DNA from 2 places in the Streptomyces sp. NPDC059695 genome. Region 2 is predicted to be linked to the other one. Evidence: riboswitches for the same ligand, from Rfam matches in the RefSeq annotation. Region 2 holds a riboswitch; the other holds the start of a gene.

Region 1 (7,562 bases), on a different contig from region 2:
AGGAGCCCTGCTCGTCGGTGACGAGCCCGCCGACCGTGACCGCCCCGAGCGGCAGCGCCTCCTCGGCGGCCCGTGCCGGGTCCGGCACCTCCAGGTCGAGATGGAGCCGGTTCTTCGCGGCCTTGCCCTCCGGCACCCGCTGGAAGGCGATCCGTACGAACTCCGGCGGATCCACGTACGACCAGTCCTCGCTCCGGTCGACGGGCTCACCGCCCAGGAGCCCGGCCCAGAAGCGGACGAGCGCCGCCGGGGCCGCGCAGTCGAAGACGATCTCCTGAACGTGTGCGCGCATGACGTCAGCCTACGGAGACCGGAGCCGCCTGCGCCTCCGCGAACGCCTCCGCGTCCCAGGCGCCGCCGAGCTCCGCCGTCAGCCAGCCGCCCGCCGCCGCCCGGAACTCCGCCGGGTCCAGCGCCCCCGACCCCTCCGGTACGGCCCCGAGCAGCGGAGCGCCCGCCGCCTGCGGCAGGTCCACGAGGTTGCAGCGCGCCGCGAGGTCCGGTGCGTCCGGCCAGCTGCCGACGACCACGCCCAGCTGCTCGATCCCGCGGGCCCGCAGCGCCTCGGCCGTCAGGGCCACCGAGTTGAGCGTCCCCAGGCCGGCCGGGGCCACCACGAGGACCGGAGCCCCGAGCAGCGCGGCGGCGTCGGCGAGCGTGCCGCCCTCCTCGTCGAAGCGGACGAGCAGCCCGCCCGCCCCCTCCACGAGGACCAGGTCGTGCGCGTCCGCCAGCTTCCGGGCGGCCTCGGCGACCTCCCGGGGGCCGACCGGGGCGAGCCCCGCCCGGCGGGCCGCGGTCCCGGGGGCCAGCGGCTCGGGGAAGCGGCCCAGCTCGGCGGAGGCCGCGGCGCCCGAGAGCCGTACGACCTCGTCCGCGTCGCCCCGGTCGTCCGGCCCGACGCCCGTCTGCGCGGGCTTCAGGACGGCGACGGACCGCCCGGCGGCCGTGGCGACGGCGGCGACGGCCGCGGTGACGACGGTCTTGCCGATCTCGGTGCCGGTGCCGCTGACGACGATGACGGTCATGAAGATGTCCTCTCTCACTGCTGTACAGGGGGGGGCGGCCGGGCGGGACCGCGCCCACGCGGGCGCGGTCCCGCCCGTGGTCAGCCCGCGGCCGCGGCCGCCCGCACCGCCGCGCAGATCCGGGCCAGGTCCTCGTCGCCCGTCACGTACGGCGGCATCGTGTAGATCAGGTCGCGGAACGGGCGCAGCCACACGCCCTCCCGGACCGCCGCGCGCGTCGCCGCCGCCATGTCGACCTCGTGGTCGAGCTGGACCACGCCGATCGCGCCGAGCACCCGCACCTCGCGGACGCCCGGGAGACCGGCCGCCGGGGCGAGCCCGTCCCGCAGCCCCGTCTCGATCCGCTTGACCTCGACCTGCCAGTCCTGCGAGAGGAGCAGGTCGATCGAGGCCAGGGCGACCGCCGACGCCAGCGGGTTCCCCATGAACGTCGGCCCGTGCGCCAGGACCGGGACCTCGCCGCGCGAGATCCCGTCGGCCACCCGGCTGGTGCAGAGGGTGGCCGCCATCGACAGATAGCCGCCGGTCAGCGCCTTGCCCACGCACATCACGTCGGGGGAGATCCCGGCCTGGTCGGCGGCGAACAGCGTGCCCGTCCGGCCGAAACCGGTCGCGATCTCGTCGAGGACCAGCAGGACGTCATGCGCGTCGCAGGCCTCCCGCAGCACCCGGAGGTACGCCGGGTCGTGGAAGCGCATCCCGCCCGCGCCCTGCACGACCGGCTCCACGATGACCGCGGCCAGCTCGTGCGCGTGCTCGGCGATCCGGCTCCGCAGCAGCTCCGCGTACGACTCCTCGTACGCGGCCGGCGGCGCGTCCACGAAGACCTGCGGCTGGAGCACCCCCGTCCACAGCTCGTGCATCCCGCCCTCCGGGTCGCACACCGACATCGGCTGCCAGGTGTCGCCGTGGTAGCCGCCGCGCCAGGTGAGGAGCCGCTGCTTCCCGGGACGGCCCAGGGAACGCCAGTACTGCAGGCACATCTTGGCCGCGACCTCGACGGAGACCGAGCCCGAGTCGCTGAGGAAGACGTGCCGCAGCGGCTCCGGGGTGATCTCCACGAGCCGGGCGGCGAGCCGGACGGCCGGCTCGTGGGTGAGCCCGCCGAACATGACGTGGCTCATCTTCTCCAGCTGACCGCTCACCGCCTCGTTGAGCACGGGGTGGTTGTAGCCGTGGACCGCCGACCACCACGAGGACATGCCGTCGATCAACTCGTCCCGGCCCTCGGCGGGTTCGGCGAGCCGGAGCCGCACACCGGACGCGGACGCGACGACCAGCGGCTCCGCACGGCCCGGCATGGGGCCGTACGGATGCCAGACGTGCGCCCGGTCCAGGGCGAGGAGTTCGCCGTTGCCGAGGGGGTCGCCGTCACGCATTCGGCGCGAGGTCCGTCCCGGCGCCCCGGCGGCGCACGGCCACCAGGTCGGTGCGGGCCTCGTTCGCGGCGGGCGCCGCCGGAGCCGCGTGACCGCCGCAGGGACCGCAGCCGCCGCCCTCCTCGCCGTGCGAGCCGCAGCCGGACGCGGCCTCCGAGCCGCAGCCCGCCGAGGACGCCGTACCGCAGCCGCCCGTCGCGCCGGCCGCCGCGAGGGCGTCCGCGCGGTGCTTCGGCAGCGTGGTCGTCCCCGCGCCCTCCACCTCGAAGCCCGCGTCCGCGATCATGTCCAGGTCGGCCTGGCCGGCCTGGCCCTCGCTGGTCAGGTAGTCGCCGAGGAAGATCGAGTTCGCGATGTTCAGCGCCAGCGGCTGCATCGAGCGCAGGTGCACCTCACGGCCGCCCGCGATCCGCACCTCGACGTCGGGGCAGACGAACCGGACCATCGCGAGGATCCGCAGGCAGCGCTGCGGGGTGAGGTTCCACTCCTTGGCGAGCGGGGTGCCCTCGAAGGGGATGAGGAAGTTGACCGGCACCGAGTCGGAGTCGAGCTCGCGCAGCGCGTAGACGACGTCGACGAGGTCCTCGTCGGTCTCGCCCATGCCCGCGATCAGGCCCGAGCAGGCCGACAGACCGGCGGCGTGCGCCTTCTGCACGGTGTCCACCCGGTCGGCGTACGTGTGGGTCTTGGTGATGCCCTCGTACGTCGCCTCGGAGGTGTTCAGGTTGTGGTTGTACGCGTCGGCGCCGGCCTCCCGCAGCCGCTCCGCCTGGCCGTCCGAGAGCAGACCGAGGCAGGCGCACACCTCGACGCCCTCGTTCTGCTCCTTGATCGCCTCGATGGTCTTCCCGACGCGCTCCACGTCCCGGTCCGTCGGACCGCGGCCGCTGGCCACCAGGCAGACCCGCTTCGCGCCGCCCGCGACGCCCGCCGCCGCGGCCTGCGAGGCCTCGTCCGGCTTCAGCCACGTGTACTTGAGGATCTCGGCCTTCGAGCCGAGCCGCTGCGAGCAGTACGAGCAGTCCTCGGGACAGAGACCGGACTTCAGGTTGACCAGGTAGTTGAGCTTGACCCGGCGCCCGAACCACTGACGGCGCACCTTCCCGGCCGCCGCCACCACATCGAGCAGTTCGTCGTCGGAGGTCGCCAGGACGGCGAGCGCTTCTTCACGGGTCGGCAGCTCGCGCCGCAGCCCCTTCTCCACCAGTGTGTTCAGGAGGTCCATAACCCGAGATCCTTGCCTACCGCCCGCCCCCGGGCCAAGGAGGATCCGAACAAACGCCTCCGATCGAGGTGTGTGGATGACCACATCCCGACCTCGGCATCCTCCGGTTAGGGTCTGTGCGCTGCCTACAAAAGGATCGCCGCATGCCACGGGACGACGACGCGCCGGCCGCGGGCCCGCACCGCACCGCCTTCGACTGGACCGACGCCGAGGCGCGCCGCCGGGCCGAGGCCGGTCTCGTGCGGACGCTGCGGCCCCGCGCGGCCGAGTCGGACCTCCTGGACCTGGCGGGCAACGACTACCTCGGCCTCACCCGCCGCCCCGAGGTCACCGAGGCGGCGGCCGAGGCGGCCAGGCGCTGGGGCGCCGGTGCCACCGGCTCGCGGCTCGTCACCGGCACCACCCGGCTGCACACCCGCCTGGAGCGCGAACTGGCGGAGTTCTGCGGTTTCGAGGCGGCCCTGGTCTTCTCGTCCGGCTACACCGCCAACCTCGCCGCGCTCACCGCGCTCGGCGGCCGGGACGCCCTGATCGTCTCCGACGCCTCCAACCACGCCTCGATCGTCGACGGCTGCCGCCTCGCGCGTGCCGAGACCGCCGTCGTCCCGCACACCGACCCCGAGGCCGTGGCCAAGACCCTGGACGCGCACCCGGGGCGCCGGGCGCTGGTCGTCAGCGACTCGGTCTTCTCCGTCGACGGTGACAAGGCCCCGCTCCGCGAGCTCGCCGACGCCTGCCGCGCGCACGGCGCCGGACTCGTCGTCGACGACGCCCACGGCTTCGGCGTCCTGGGCGACGGCGGGCGCGGCGCCCCGCACGAGGCCGGGCTCGCGGGCGACGAGGACGTCGTCGCCACCCTGACCCTCTCCAAGTCCCTCGGCAGCCAGGGCGGGGCCGTCCTCGGCCCGGCCCGGGTGATCGAGCACCTGGTGAACGCGGCCCGCACCTTCATCTTCGACACCGGGCTCGCCCCGGCCGCCGCGGGCGGCGCGCTGGCGAGCCTGCGTCTGATCGCGGCCGAACCGGGCCTGGCCGGGCGGGCGCGTACGGTCGCCACCACCCTCCACCGGCTTCTCACGGAGGCCGGCCTCACCGCGGCGCGTCCCGACGCGGCCGTCGTCTCGGTCCACGCGCCCTCCCCGGAGGCGGCGCTGCGCTGGGCGGCGGACTGCCGCGACGCGGGGCTCGCGGTGGGCTGCTTCCGGCCCCCGTCCGTCCCGGACGGCATCTCGCGGCTGCGGCTCACGGCCCGGGCCGACCTGTCGGACGCGGAGATCGGGCGCGCGGTGGAGACGATCCTGCGGACCGCACCGGCCGTCTGACATCCCGTCGGGAGCCTCAAGGTCGTTCACGGGCGGCAGAGTTCACCGCTTCGGGCGACAGATGGGGACATATCTTGGTGGAACGCCCGGCGGAGCGGCAGGATCGGTGGGACTCTGACGCGAAGCGCGATCCGGGGCCGAAGCCCCGGCGGGAAAGGGACAGCGTCGCCATGGCAGACCACCAGGAAGCATCCGTCACGCTGCCGAGCGACCCCGCGTCGGTCCCCACGGCCCGGCGGTACGTCGCGGAGGTCCTCGACGGGTGGGGCCTGGACGGTGCCGACGACCTGGCGGACGCGATCCGCCTGATGGTCTCGGAACTGGCCACCAACGCGGTCGTGCACACCTTCGGCCAGTCGCCGACCTTCACGGTCGACGTCCGCCTGGAGCGCGAGGAGCGCCTGCACATCGGGGTCACCGACAGCCATCCGCGGTGGCCCCGCCGGCTCCCGGCGGCGGTCCAGCAGGACAACGGCCGGGGCATGGTCATCATCCGGTCCCTGGCCGCCGAGGCGGGCGGCCGGCTCTCGGTCACTCCGACCGAGGAGGGCGGCAAGACGGTCTGGATCACCCTGCCGTGGACCCGGACGGCCGCCTCGTACGCCTGACGCCCCGGCCCGGGGGTGCGGCGGCGCCACCGCGCCCCCGGGCCGGTCAGTGCCCGGCGGGCGTCATCGGACGCGGCCGTAGGAGACCTTCGACGTCCAGATCTTGTCGAGCTTCACCCAGGACCCCGTCTTGGGCGAGTGCCAGATCCTGCCGCTTCCGGCGTAGATGCCCACGTGGTAGACGCTCCCGCCGGAGTGGAAGAAGACCAGGTCCCCCTTCTGTCTGCTGGACGCGGAGATGTGCCGGGTCTTGTTGTACTGCTGCTGCGCGGTGCGGGGCAGCGACTTGCCCGCCTTCTTGTACGCGTAGAGCGTCAGACCGGAGCAGTCGAACCTGGAGGGTCCGGCGCTCCCGTACCGGTACGGGGCTCCCTTCTTGGACGCGGCGACGCTCAGTGCCTTGTTCGCGTAGGTGGTTGCCGCCTGGGCCTGCGACGCCGCACCGGGTGCGAGCATCGTGCCGCCGACGGCGGCGAGGGTGAGAGCCGAGACGGCTCCGGCCCGGGACAGCAGGGACGGGACGTGCATCTGCGCAGTCATGCGCAACCCTTCGTCAGCCGCCTGCGAAGGATGACCTGTCGGGTTCGGGCTGGCGAAGATGCCCGGCCGCGGCTGCGGCTTCACCCCAAGGGACGGCCCCGCTGCGGAAACAGCGCGTACGTCCCGTACTGCTCGGGTCCTCCACTCCTGCCGATCCACTCCTGTCGACCAGACATCCGGGACAGCGGCAGGACTCGGCGTCCGCCCGGACCGCCCCGCCTCGGATGGCGGGGGCTTGTCGTCGACAGGGATCTTGACCCACAACGAGGGCGAAATCCGAGCTGAAACGGCGATATGTGAGGCTCCTCACGACTGATCCATTCGGGTGGACAGGCTGCTTTCGTGATCGTCGGAGGTTTGGCCCACGAGCCCCGCACCAGCAACGGAATGCCCTATTCCGCCAGATGTGTACACCTGTTGCGCAACTCACCCCACACCATTGTCGACTCGTCGACTACGCCGAACGGGGGAGCGATCCTGCGATCCGCGTCGGCCGTCCGGACCTCGACACGACATGCCGGAATGTCAACTCTCGGGTGTGCGGGGGACCGTGACGCGGCCGGTGCGGCGCTCTCCGTCCAGCACCCTCAGCGCGCGCGCCAGGGTGTCCGCGTGCACCTCGCTCTCGCCCCGCACGTGCATGAGCGTCAGGGCCCCGAGCAGCGCCTCCGCGCGCCCCACCAGGGCCTGCGCCGCCCGCAGCGCCCCGTAGGTGTGCGTGCCCCTGGACGGGTTGATCCTCCCCAGGAGGTCGACGACTTCGAGGTAGGCGTCGACCAACTCGCCCTCGGCCCGCGTCAGCGCGGGCAGCGGCGGCAGCTCGGGCACCACGGCCGGCTCACCGCGCCGCGCCGGCGTCGCGCCGGCTCGTGATCACGTGGTCCACCAGGCCGTACGCGACGGCCGCCGGCGCGTCCAGGACGGTGAGGCGGTCGATGTCGGCGTCGATCCGCTCCCGGCTCCGCCCGGTGTACTCGGTGAGCATCCCGGCCACCAGGGCGCGCAGCCGCAGCAGCTCGCGCGCGTGGATGTCGAGGTCGCTCGGCTGCCCCTGGAGGGGTTCGTCCATGGCCGGCTGACGCAGGGTCACGCGGGCGCCGGGGAGGGCGAGCCGCTTGCCCGGGGTGCCGGCGGCGAGCAGGACGGCGGCGGTGGAGGAGGCCTGGCCCAGGCAGGTGGTCGCCACGTCGCAGTGGAGCGTCCGCATCGTGTCGTGGATCGCGGTCATGGCGGTGATCGAGCCGCCGGGGGAGTTGATGTAGAGCGAGATGTCCTGGCCGGGGGCCGCGTGATCGAGGTGCAGGAACTGTGCGATGACGTCGTTGGCCGAGATCTCGTCGATCGGCGTGCCGAGGAAGACGATCCGGCCTTCCAGGAGCTTCGAGTACGGGTCGAGGGTCCGTGCACCGAAACCGGTCCGCTCCGTGAACTCGGGCAGGACGTAGCGGGCGTCCATGGCT
Region 2 (7,562 bases):
GGTGGAGCAGCTCGGTAGCTCGCTGGGCTCATAACCCAGAGGTCGCAGGTTCAAATCCTGTCCCCGCTACTCAGTAGCAGCGAAGGCCCGGATCCAGTCACTGGATCCGGGCCTTCGTCGTTCCCGCCTCCCTCCGCTTGACCTTGCCGCAGCGTCAAGATCTAGCGTTCTCGTCATGGAGTGGTCGATCCAGGAGATCGCCAAGAAGGCCGGCACCACCAGCCGCACCCTGCGCCACTACGGCGAGCGCGGACTGCTGGAGCCGAGCCGGATCGGCGCGAACGGTTACCGGTACTACGACCAGGCGGGGCTCGTGCGCCTGCAGCGGATCCTGCTGCTGCGCGAGCTGGGGCTCTCGCTGCCCGCCATCGCCGAGGTCCTCTCGGGGCAGCGGGACACGTCCGCCGCCCTGCGCACCCATCTCGCGCTCCTGGAGCAGGAGCGCGAGCGCATCGGACGGCGGATCGCGTCGGTGCGGACCACTCTCCACAAGACCGAGAAGGGAGAAGAGCTCATGGCCGACGAGGTGTTCGACGGTTTCGACCACACCCGGTACGAGGGGGAGGTCACCGAGCGCTGGGGCCGCGGCGCCTACGAGAAGGGCGACCGCTGGTGGCGCTCGCTGGGCGACGCGCAGAAGAAGGCGTTCATGGCGGAGCAGGACGGCATCGCCCGCGCGTTCGCCCGGGCGGCGCGGGAGGGCCTGGCCGCCGACGGCGACGAGGTGCAGGCGATCGCCCGGCGCCAGGTCGCCTGGCTGTCGACGACCACGACGCCGAGCAGGGAGTACCTGATCGGTCTCGGGCAGATGTACGTCGACGACCCGCGCTTCACCGCGCACTACGACCGGCACGGCGAGGGCACGGCGGTCCTCGTCCGGGACGCCCTGAAGGTCTACGCCGAGCGGAACCTCTGAGGGGCCTGTCCGAAGTAAACGGTGGCCAAAAGCGCGCCCGCCTCTTTGCGGGCATCACCCCACCCACCGTAGTCTCACGCGCACCATGAGTGACCAGCGTGTGAGCCACATGAGCCGGCGGGCGCCCGCCGTGCTCGTCCTGCTCGCGCTCCTCGCTCTCCTGGTGAGCGTCTGCCACGGCTCCCACGGGCACCTGCTGCCGGCCTCCGGCACCGCGACCGCCTCCGCCCCCGCGCTCCCGCACGGCTGTGAGCGGTCCGGGGACGCCTGGAGCTTCGACGCCCACCTCCCCGCGCAGGCCTCCTCCTCCCAGCCCGCCGCACCCGACGCCGGCGGAGCCGTCGTCCTGCCGTACGCGGCGGACCTCCGCACCGATCCCCGCGCGCGCTGCGTCCGGGACCGGGCGGGCCCCGGCCCCGAGCCGGGCCGGCTGCTCGTCGCCCTCGGAGTGGACCGGAACTGAACCGGGACCCGCACCCCGCGTGACCAGGTTCCCTTTCGCGTACCCACCCCGAGGACGTACCTCCCATGACCGCACCACTGACGCTGTCCGTCGCCGGGCAGACCGTCGGCAACACCCCCGTCCTGTGGACGGACGACGGCTACTGGGCCAAGCTCGAAGGCTTCAACTTCGGCGGCATCAAGGACCGCGCCGCCCTCTACATGGTCGAACAGGCCCGCCGCCGCGGGGAGCTGCGGCCCGGCGCCCCGATCGTGGAGTCGACCTCCGGGACCCTCGGTCTCGGCCTCGCCCTCGCGGGCGTCCTGCACGGCCACCCCGTGCACGTCGTCACCGACCCCGGCCTCGAACCGATCGTCGAGCGGATGCTCGTCGCCCACGGCGCCCGGGTCCACGTCGTCCCCGAGCCCAGCCCGCACGGCGGCTGGCAGCAGGCCCGGATGGACCGGGTCGCCGAGCTCCTCGGCGGCCTCGACGGGGCCTGGTGGCCCAACCAGTACGGGAACCCCGACAACCCCGCCGCGTACGGGGGTCTCGCCGCCGAACTCTCCGCGCAGCTCGACCGGATCGACGTCCTCGTCTGCGCGGTCGGCACCGGGGGCCACTCCGCCGGGATCTCCCGGGCCCTGCGCGCCACCAGCAGCCCGGCCCTGGAGCTGGTCGGCGTGGACTCCGTGAACTCCACCGTCTTCGGCCTGCCGGCCGGGGAGCGGCTGATGCGCGGGCTCGGCTCCTCCATCCACCCGGGGAACGTGGACCACGGCGCCTTCGACGAGGTGCACTGGGTGGGCCCCGCGGAAGCGGTCCGGGCGGCCCGCAGGCTGGCCTCGCGGCACTTCGCGACCGGCGGCTGGAGCGTGGGCGCGGTGGCCCTGGTCGCCGGGTGGCTGGCCCGCACCCGGCCGCGCGGGACCCGGATCGCGGCCGTCTTCCCGGACGGGCCGCAGCGGTACTTCGACACCGTCTTCAACGACGAGTTCTGCGCGGCGCACGGGCTGCTCGACGGTCCCGTACGGGAGGACCCCGCCGCGTACGTCTCCGACGCCACGGTCAGCGGCTGGACCCGGCGCGTCCTGGGGCGGGCCTCGTGACCACGGCGACCGCGCCCGCCCAGGGCGGGATCTGGAAGCAGAGCCGCACCTTCGATCCGGCCGTCCGGCTCCTCTTCCTCAACCAGCTCACCATCAACCTCGGCTTCTACATGCTCATGCCCTACCTGGCCGCGCACCTCGCGGACGGGCTCGGCATGGCCGCCTGGGCCGTCGGCCTCGTCCTCGGCGCCCGGAACCTCTCCCAGCAGGGCATGTTCCTCGTCGGCGGGGCGCTCGCCGACCGGCTCGGGTTCAAGCCGCTCATCGTGGCCGGCTGCGCGCTGCGGACGGTCGGCTTCGGGGCGCTCGCCTTCGCGCAGTCGCTGCCGGCGCTGATCGCCGCCTCGCTCGCGACGGGCCTCGCGGGGGCCCTCTTCAACCCGGCCGTGCGGGCCTGTCTCGCGGCGGAGGCCGGGGAGGAGCGCCGGGTGGAGGCCTTCGCGCTCTTCAACACCTACTACCAGGCGGGCATCCTGCTCGGTCCGCTCGTCGGGGTGGCGCTGACGGGGGTGTCGTTCCGGCTGACGTGCGCGGTGGCGGCGGTGCTGTTCGCCGGACTGACCCTCGTACAGCTCCGGCATCTGCCCGTACGGGCCCCGGAGGCGCCGAAGGAGCGGCGGGGGCAGTTCCGCACGGTCCTCGCGCACCGGACCTTCTGGCTCTTCTCGCTGGCCATGACAGGCTCGTACGTGCTGTCCTTCCAGGTCTATCTGGCGCTGCCGCTCGCGGCGGGCGGCACGGCGGCGACGACCGCGCTGTTCGTCGTCTCGGCGGTCGTGGCGCTCGCCGGGCAGCTGAGGATCACGGCCTGGTGCCGGTGCCGCCTCAGCCGGGAGCGGTGCCTCGTCCTCGGGCTCGCCCTGATGGGCGGGGCGTTCCTGGTCCCGGCCGCCCTGGGGCGCGGCCTGGTGGGGCTGCTGCTGTGCGCGGCCGTGCTGTCCGTCGCGAACGCGGTGCTCTACCCGTACGAGATGGACACCGTCGTCGCCCTGGCCCGGGGCCGCTGGGTCGCCACCCACTACGGGCTCTACAACACCGTCTGCGGGGTCGGCATCACCCTCGGGAACCTGGGGACGGGTGCGCTCCTCGACGTCACCGGCTGGTCGGCGGCGCCGTGGCTCGTGCTGTGCGCGGTGGGGCTGACCTGCGCGGCGGCGATGGCGCTGCTCGCCCGGGGCGGCCGGCTGGCGGCCGGCTGACCCCGTACGCCACTCGGCCCCGTGGGAGTCGCCGCCCCTCGCGGCGGCGGCCACCCTGGGAGGGCGCGGTGCGGACCGCGGCCGGTCGGACCGGGCAGGAGAGGCACAGGTGGGGCACCCCCTAGGAGCGGCGGGCGGAGGGCGTCGGGGCGGCGAGGGCCGCTCCGAGCACGGTGGCGCCCGGCGGTTCATCCGTGCGCTGCCCCCGCTGGTCATCGTCGGCGGTGTCGCCTTCGACGTGGCGACACCGGCCGAGTACACGGCGGCCCCGCTCTTCTCCGCCGCGCCGCTGATCGCCGCGCCCTTCTTCTCCACCCTCACGACCGTGATCACCGGGATCGCGGCCGTCCTCGCCTCCGTCGGACTCCACGCCTACAACGACACGGTCGACGAGATCGCGGCGCTCACCGAGAGCCTGACCGTCCTCACGGTCTCCGCGCTCGCCGTCCTCATCAACCGGGTCGTGCGCCGCAGCGGCGAGCGGCTCGCCTCGGCGCGGGTCATCGCGGAGACGGCGCAGAAGGCGGTGCTGCCGACGCCCGCCGAGCGGATCGGCGGGCTGCAGTGCGCGGCGCGGTACGAGGCGGCGCAGGCCGACGCGTTCATCGGCGGCGACCTGTTCGCCGTCCAGGACACCCCGCACGGCGTGCGGCTCGTGGTCGGGGACGTCCGGGGCAAGGGGATGGACGCGGTCGAGGCCGTCGCCGTCGTCATCGGCGCCTTCCGTGAGGCCGCCGAGCAGGAGCGGACCCTGGAGGGCGTGGCGCAGCGCCTCGAACGGGCGCTGGCCCGGGAGGGCACCCGCCGGGACGGGCTCGACGCCTTCGAGGGGTTCACCACGGCCGTCCTGGCCGAGATCCCGCGCGCCGACGGGAGCGGGACCTTCGACGGTTTCGTACGCATCGTCAACCGCGGGCACCCGCCGCCGCTGATGCTGTACGCGGACGGCCGGCTGGACGTGCTGGAGCCGGGCGAGGCGGCGCTGCCCCTCGGCATGGGGGAGCTGGCGGCGTGGCCGGACCGGGGGGAGGCGCGGTCGTTCCCGCCGGGCGCGACGCTGCTCTTCTACACGGACGGCCTCTCGGAGGCGCGCGACGGGCAGGGCGTCTTCTACGATCCGGCGGCCCGGCTCGACGGGCGGATCTTCCCGGGGCCCGAGGAACTGCTCGACGCGCTCGTGGACGACGTACGGCTCCACACGGGCGGCGGGGCGACGGACGACATGGCGCTGCTGGCGGTGAGCCGCCCGGCGACGGGGCAGCCGGAGCGGCGTCGGACGATGCCCGTGGTGCCGCCGGGCGGGCCCGGTCACCAGGCGTAGTCGAGGGGTGTCACTGCGATAACAATTGACATAACGTCAGATCGCGGGGGTTTGGCGGGCCCGCCCTGAAGGGGGGTCAAGTCGGACCATTACCCCTCAATTCAATGAATGATCAAGGGGAACGGCTTGGAATCGGGACCCCCTGTCTATTAACGTTCGATAACGCAGCGCGGTCGTCCCAGCCGTCGCAAGAGGCGGCACCGTGCGCACGCGCCGAATCCTGAAAAGGAACCGGGGAACCACCACTTGGGGTGAATCGGGCCCCTTCGCACCCGTGCGGAACACGCACCCGTGCGGTCGAGCCCGTAGGAGACCTTCCTGCTCCGAACCCGTCAGCTAACCCGGTAGGCGAGAAGGAAGGAAAGGAGCGCCCCCCCGTGGCGTCCAACACCCCCGCACCCGAAGCCCCCTTCGACGCCTTCGGTGGCGGTGCGGCCTCCTCCGCCCCGGACACCGAGTGGAACCCCACCGAGGGCTCCCTCCGCGCCGAGAGCCGCTCCGGCGGCCGGCACCGGGTCGTCAAGCAGCGCTCCAACTTCGCCCGTTCCTCCACCGTCCTCGGCGTCGGCGTGATCGCGGCCGTCGGCGCGGGCGGCCTCGCCACCGCGCAGGACAAGCCCCCGGTGGCCATATCGCTGCCGGACCTCCCGGACCTCGACCTGCCGGACGCCCACGACATCCCCGGCGTCGGCGCCCTCCTCCCCGAGCAGCACAGCGCGCCCGTCACCGAGGCCCGCGCCAACCCGAACCCGCTCACCGCCGCCACCTACACCACCGTGGCCGACGAGAGCACCGGACAGGCCGAGCAGACCGCCGCCTCCGCCGCCCCCGCCGCGGGCGAGGCCCTGCGCGCCCGCATCCTCCAGCAGGCCGAGCAGCAGCAGGCCGCCGCCGACGCCGCCGAGAAGGCCGCCGCCGAGAAGGCCGCGGCGGAGAAGGCCGCCGCCGAGGCCGAGGCCAAGGAGGCCGCCGCGGAGAAGGCCGCCGCCGAGGCCAAGGCGAAGGCCGAGGCGGAGGCCAAGGCCAAGGCGGAAGCGGAGGCCAAGGCGAAGGCCGAGGCCGAGCGCCTCGCCAAGCTCGCCGCCAGCTACTCGCTGCCGGTGTCCTCGTACACCCTCACCGCCACCTACATGCAGTCCGGCTCGATGTGGTCGTCCGGTCACCACACCGGCCTCGACTTCGCCGCCCCCACGGGCACCCCGCTCAAGGCCGTCCACGGCGCGACCGTCAAGTCGGCCGGCTGGTCCGGCTCCTACGGCTACCGGATCGTCCTGGAGCTGGAGGACGGCACCGAGGTCTGGTACTGCCACCTCTCGTCCATGACGGTCTCCGCGGGCCAGACCGTCGGCACCGGCGAGACCATCGGCCGCGTCGGCGCCACCGGCAACGTCACCGGCGCCCACCTCCACATGGAGGTCCACACGCCCGGCGGCGACGGCATCGACCCGGCGGCCTGGCTCCGCTCCAAGGGCCTCAGCCTCTGAACGCACCCGGAATAGGCCCGGCGGCGGGAACGGTTGACCGACACATGACCTCTCTCCGCCCGCTGGGCAGCTCCGACCTGCACGTCTTCCCCATAGCCCTGGGCGGCAACGTCTTCGGCTGGACCGCCGACGAGGCCCAGTCCTTCGCCGTCCTCGACGCCTACGCCGCCGCGGGCGGCAACTTCGTCGACTCCGCCGACGTGTACTCGGCGTGGGCCGAGGGCAACGAGGGCGGCGAGTCCGAGACCGTCATCGGCCGCTGGCTCGCCTCCCGGGGCAACCGCTCCGACATAGTCGTCGCCACCAAGGTCGGCGCCCACCCCCACTTCAAGGGCCTGTCCGCCACCACCATCAAGGCGGGCGCGGAGGAGTCCCTCCGCCGCCTCGGCACCGACCACATCGACCTGTACTACACGCACTTCGACGACGAGTCCGTCCCCGTCGAGGAGATCGTCACCGCCCTCGACCAGCTGGTGAAGGACGGCAAGGTGCGCGCCGTCGCCGCCTCCAACATCTCCCCGGAGCGGCTCCGCGCCTCCCTCGACTTCGCCGAGGCCGAGGGCCTCGCCCGGTACGTCGCCCTCCAGCCGCACTACAACCTGGTCTCCCGCGACACCTACGAGGGCCCGCTCCTGGAGACCGTCGAGCGCGCCGGGCTCTCGGCCGTCCCGTACTACGGCCTCGCGGCCGGCTTCCTCACCGGCAAGTACCGCCCCGGCGCCACCGTCGACAGCGTCCGCGCCTCCGGGGCCGCCGGGCACCTGGACACCGAGCGCGGCCGGGCCGTGCTCTCCGCCCTCGACACGGTCGCCGAGGCCCACGGGGCGGAGCTCGCCACCGTCGCCCTCGCCTGGCTCGCCGCCCGGCCGACCGTCGCCGCGCCGATCGCCTCGGCCCGCACGGTCGAACAGCTCCCGGCGCTGGTCGCCGCCGCCGGTCTCACCCTCACCGAGGCCGAGCGGACGCTGCTGGACGAGGCCTCCGCCGTCTAACTCCGGTACGGGTTGTAGCCGTCGTAGTCCAGGTACTGCGGCGGCGCCCAGGCCCGGCCCGTGGCCCGCGCCGCGTACGTGAGCGCCGGGGACGCCACC

The links. A riboswitch is a leader RNA that binds a small molecule or an ion and turns the genes downstream of it on or off. The one in region 2 is predicted to bind cyclic di-AMP.
Region 1: it holds a riboswitch for cyclic di-AMP, as region 2 does, so the genes downstream of both, ACFV2S_RS15480 (C40 family peptidase) here and ACFV2S_RS13290 (M23 family metallopeptidase) in region 2, are expected to answer to the same signal.

Annotation. Positions count from the first base shown of each region.
Region 1 covers NZ_JBHWFF010000010.1:226,724-234,285, reverse strand. The annotation lists gene ACFV2S_RS15510 (VOC family protein) at 1-292, opposite strand, end outside; gene bioD (dethiobiotin synthase) at 297-1,028, opposite strand; gene ACFV2S_RS15500 (adenosylmethionine--8-amino-7-oxononanoate transaminase) at 1,109-2,407, opposite strand; gene bioB (biotin synthase BioB) at 2,400-3,632, opposite strand; gene ACFV2S_RS15490 (8-amino-7-oxononanoate synthase) at 3,776-4,954, shown strand; gene ACFV2S_RS15485 (ATP-binding protein) at 5,125-5,562, shown strand; gene ACFV2S_RS15480 (C40 family peptidase) at 5,626-6,102, opposite strand; cyclic di-AMP (ydaO/yuaA leader) riboswitch at 6,106-6,227, opposite strand; gene ACFV2S_RS15475 (hypothetical protein) at 6,628-6,933, opposite strand; gene ACFV2S_RS15470 (ATP-dependent Clp protease proteolytic subunit) at 6,941-7,558, opposite strand.
Region 2 covers NZ_JBHWFF010000008.1:242,180-249,741, forward strand. The annotation lists tRNA gene ACFV2S_RS13260 (tRNA-Met) at 1-69, shown strand, start outside; gene ACFV2S_RS13265 (MerR family transcriptional regulator) at 176-916, shown strand; gene ACFV2S_RS13270 (hypothetical protein) at 1,002-1,379, shown strand; gene ACFV2S_RS13275 (PLP-dependent cysteine synthase family protein) at 1,445-2,467, shown strand; gene ACFV2S_RS13280 (MFS transporter) at 2,464-3,666, shown strand; gene ACFV2S_RS13285 (PP2C family protein-serine/threonine phosphatase) at 3,776-4,987, shown strand; cyclic di-AMP (ydaO/yuaA leader) riboswitch at 5,189-5,353, shown strand; gene ACFV2S_RS13290 (M23 family metallopeptidase) at 5,365-6,471, shown strand; gene ACFV2S_RS13295 (aldo/keto reductase) at 6,516-7,463, shown strand; gene ACFV2S_RS13300 (PrsW family intramembrane metalloprotease) at 7,460-7,562, opposite strand, start outside.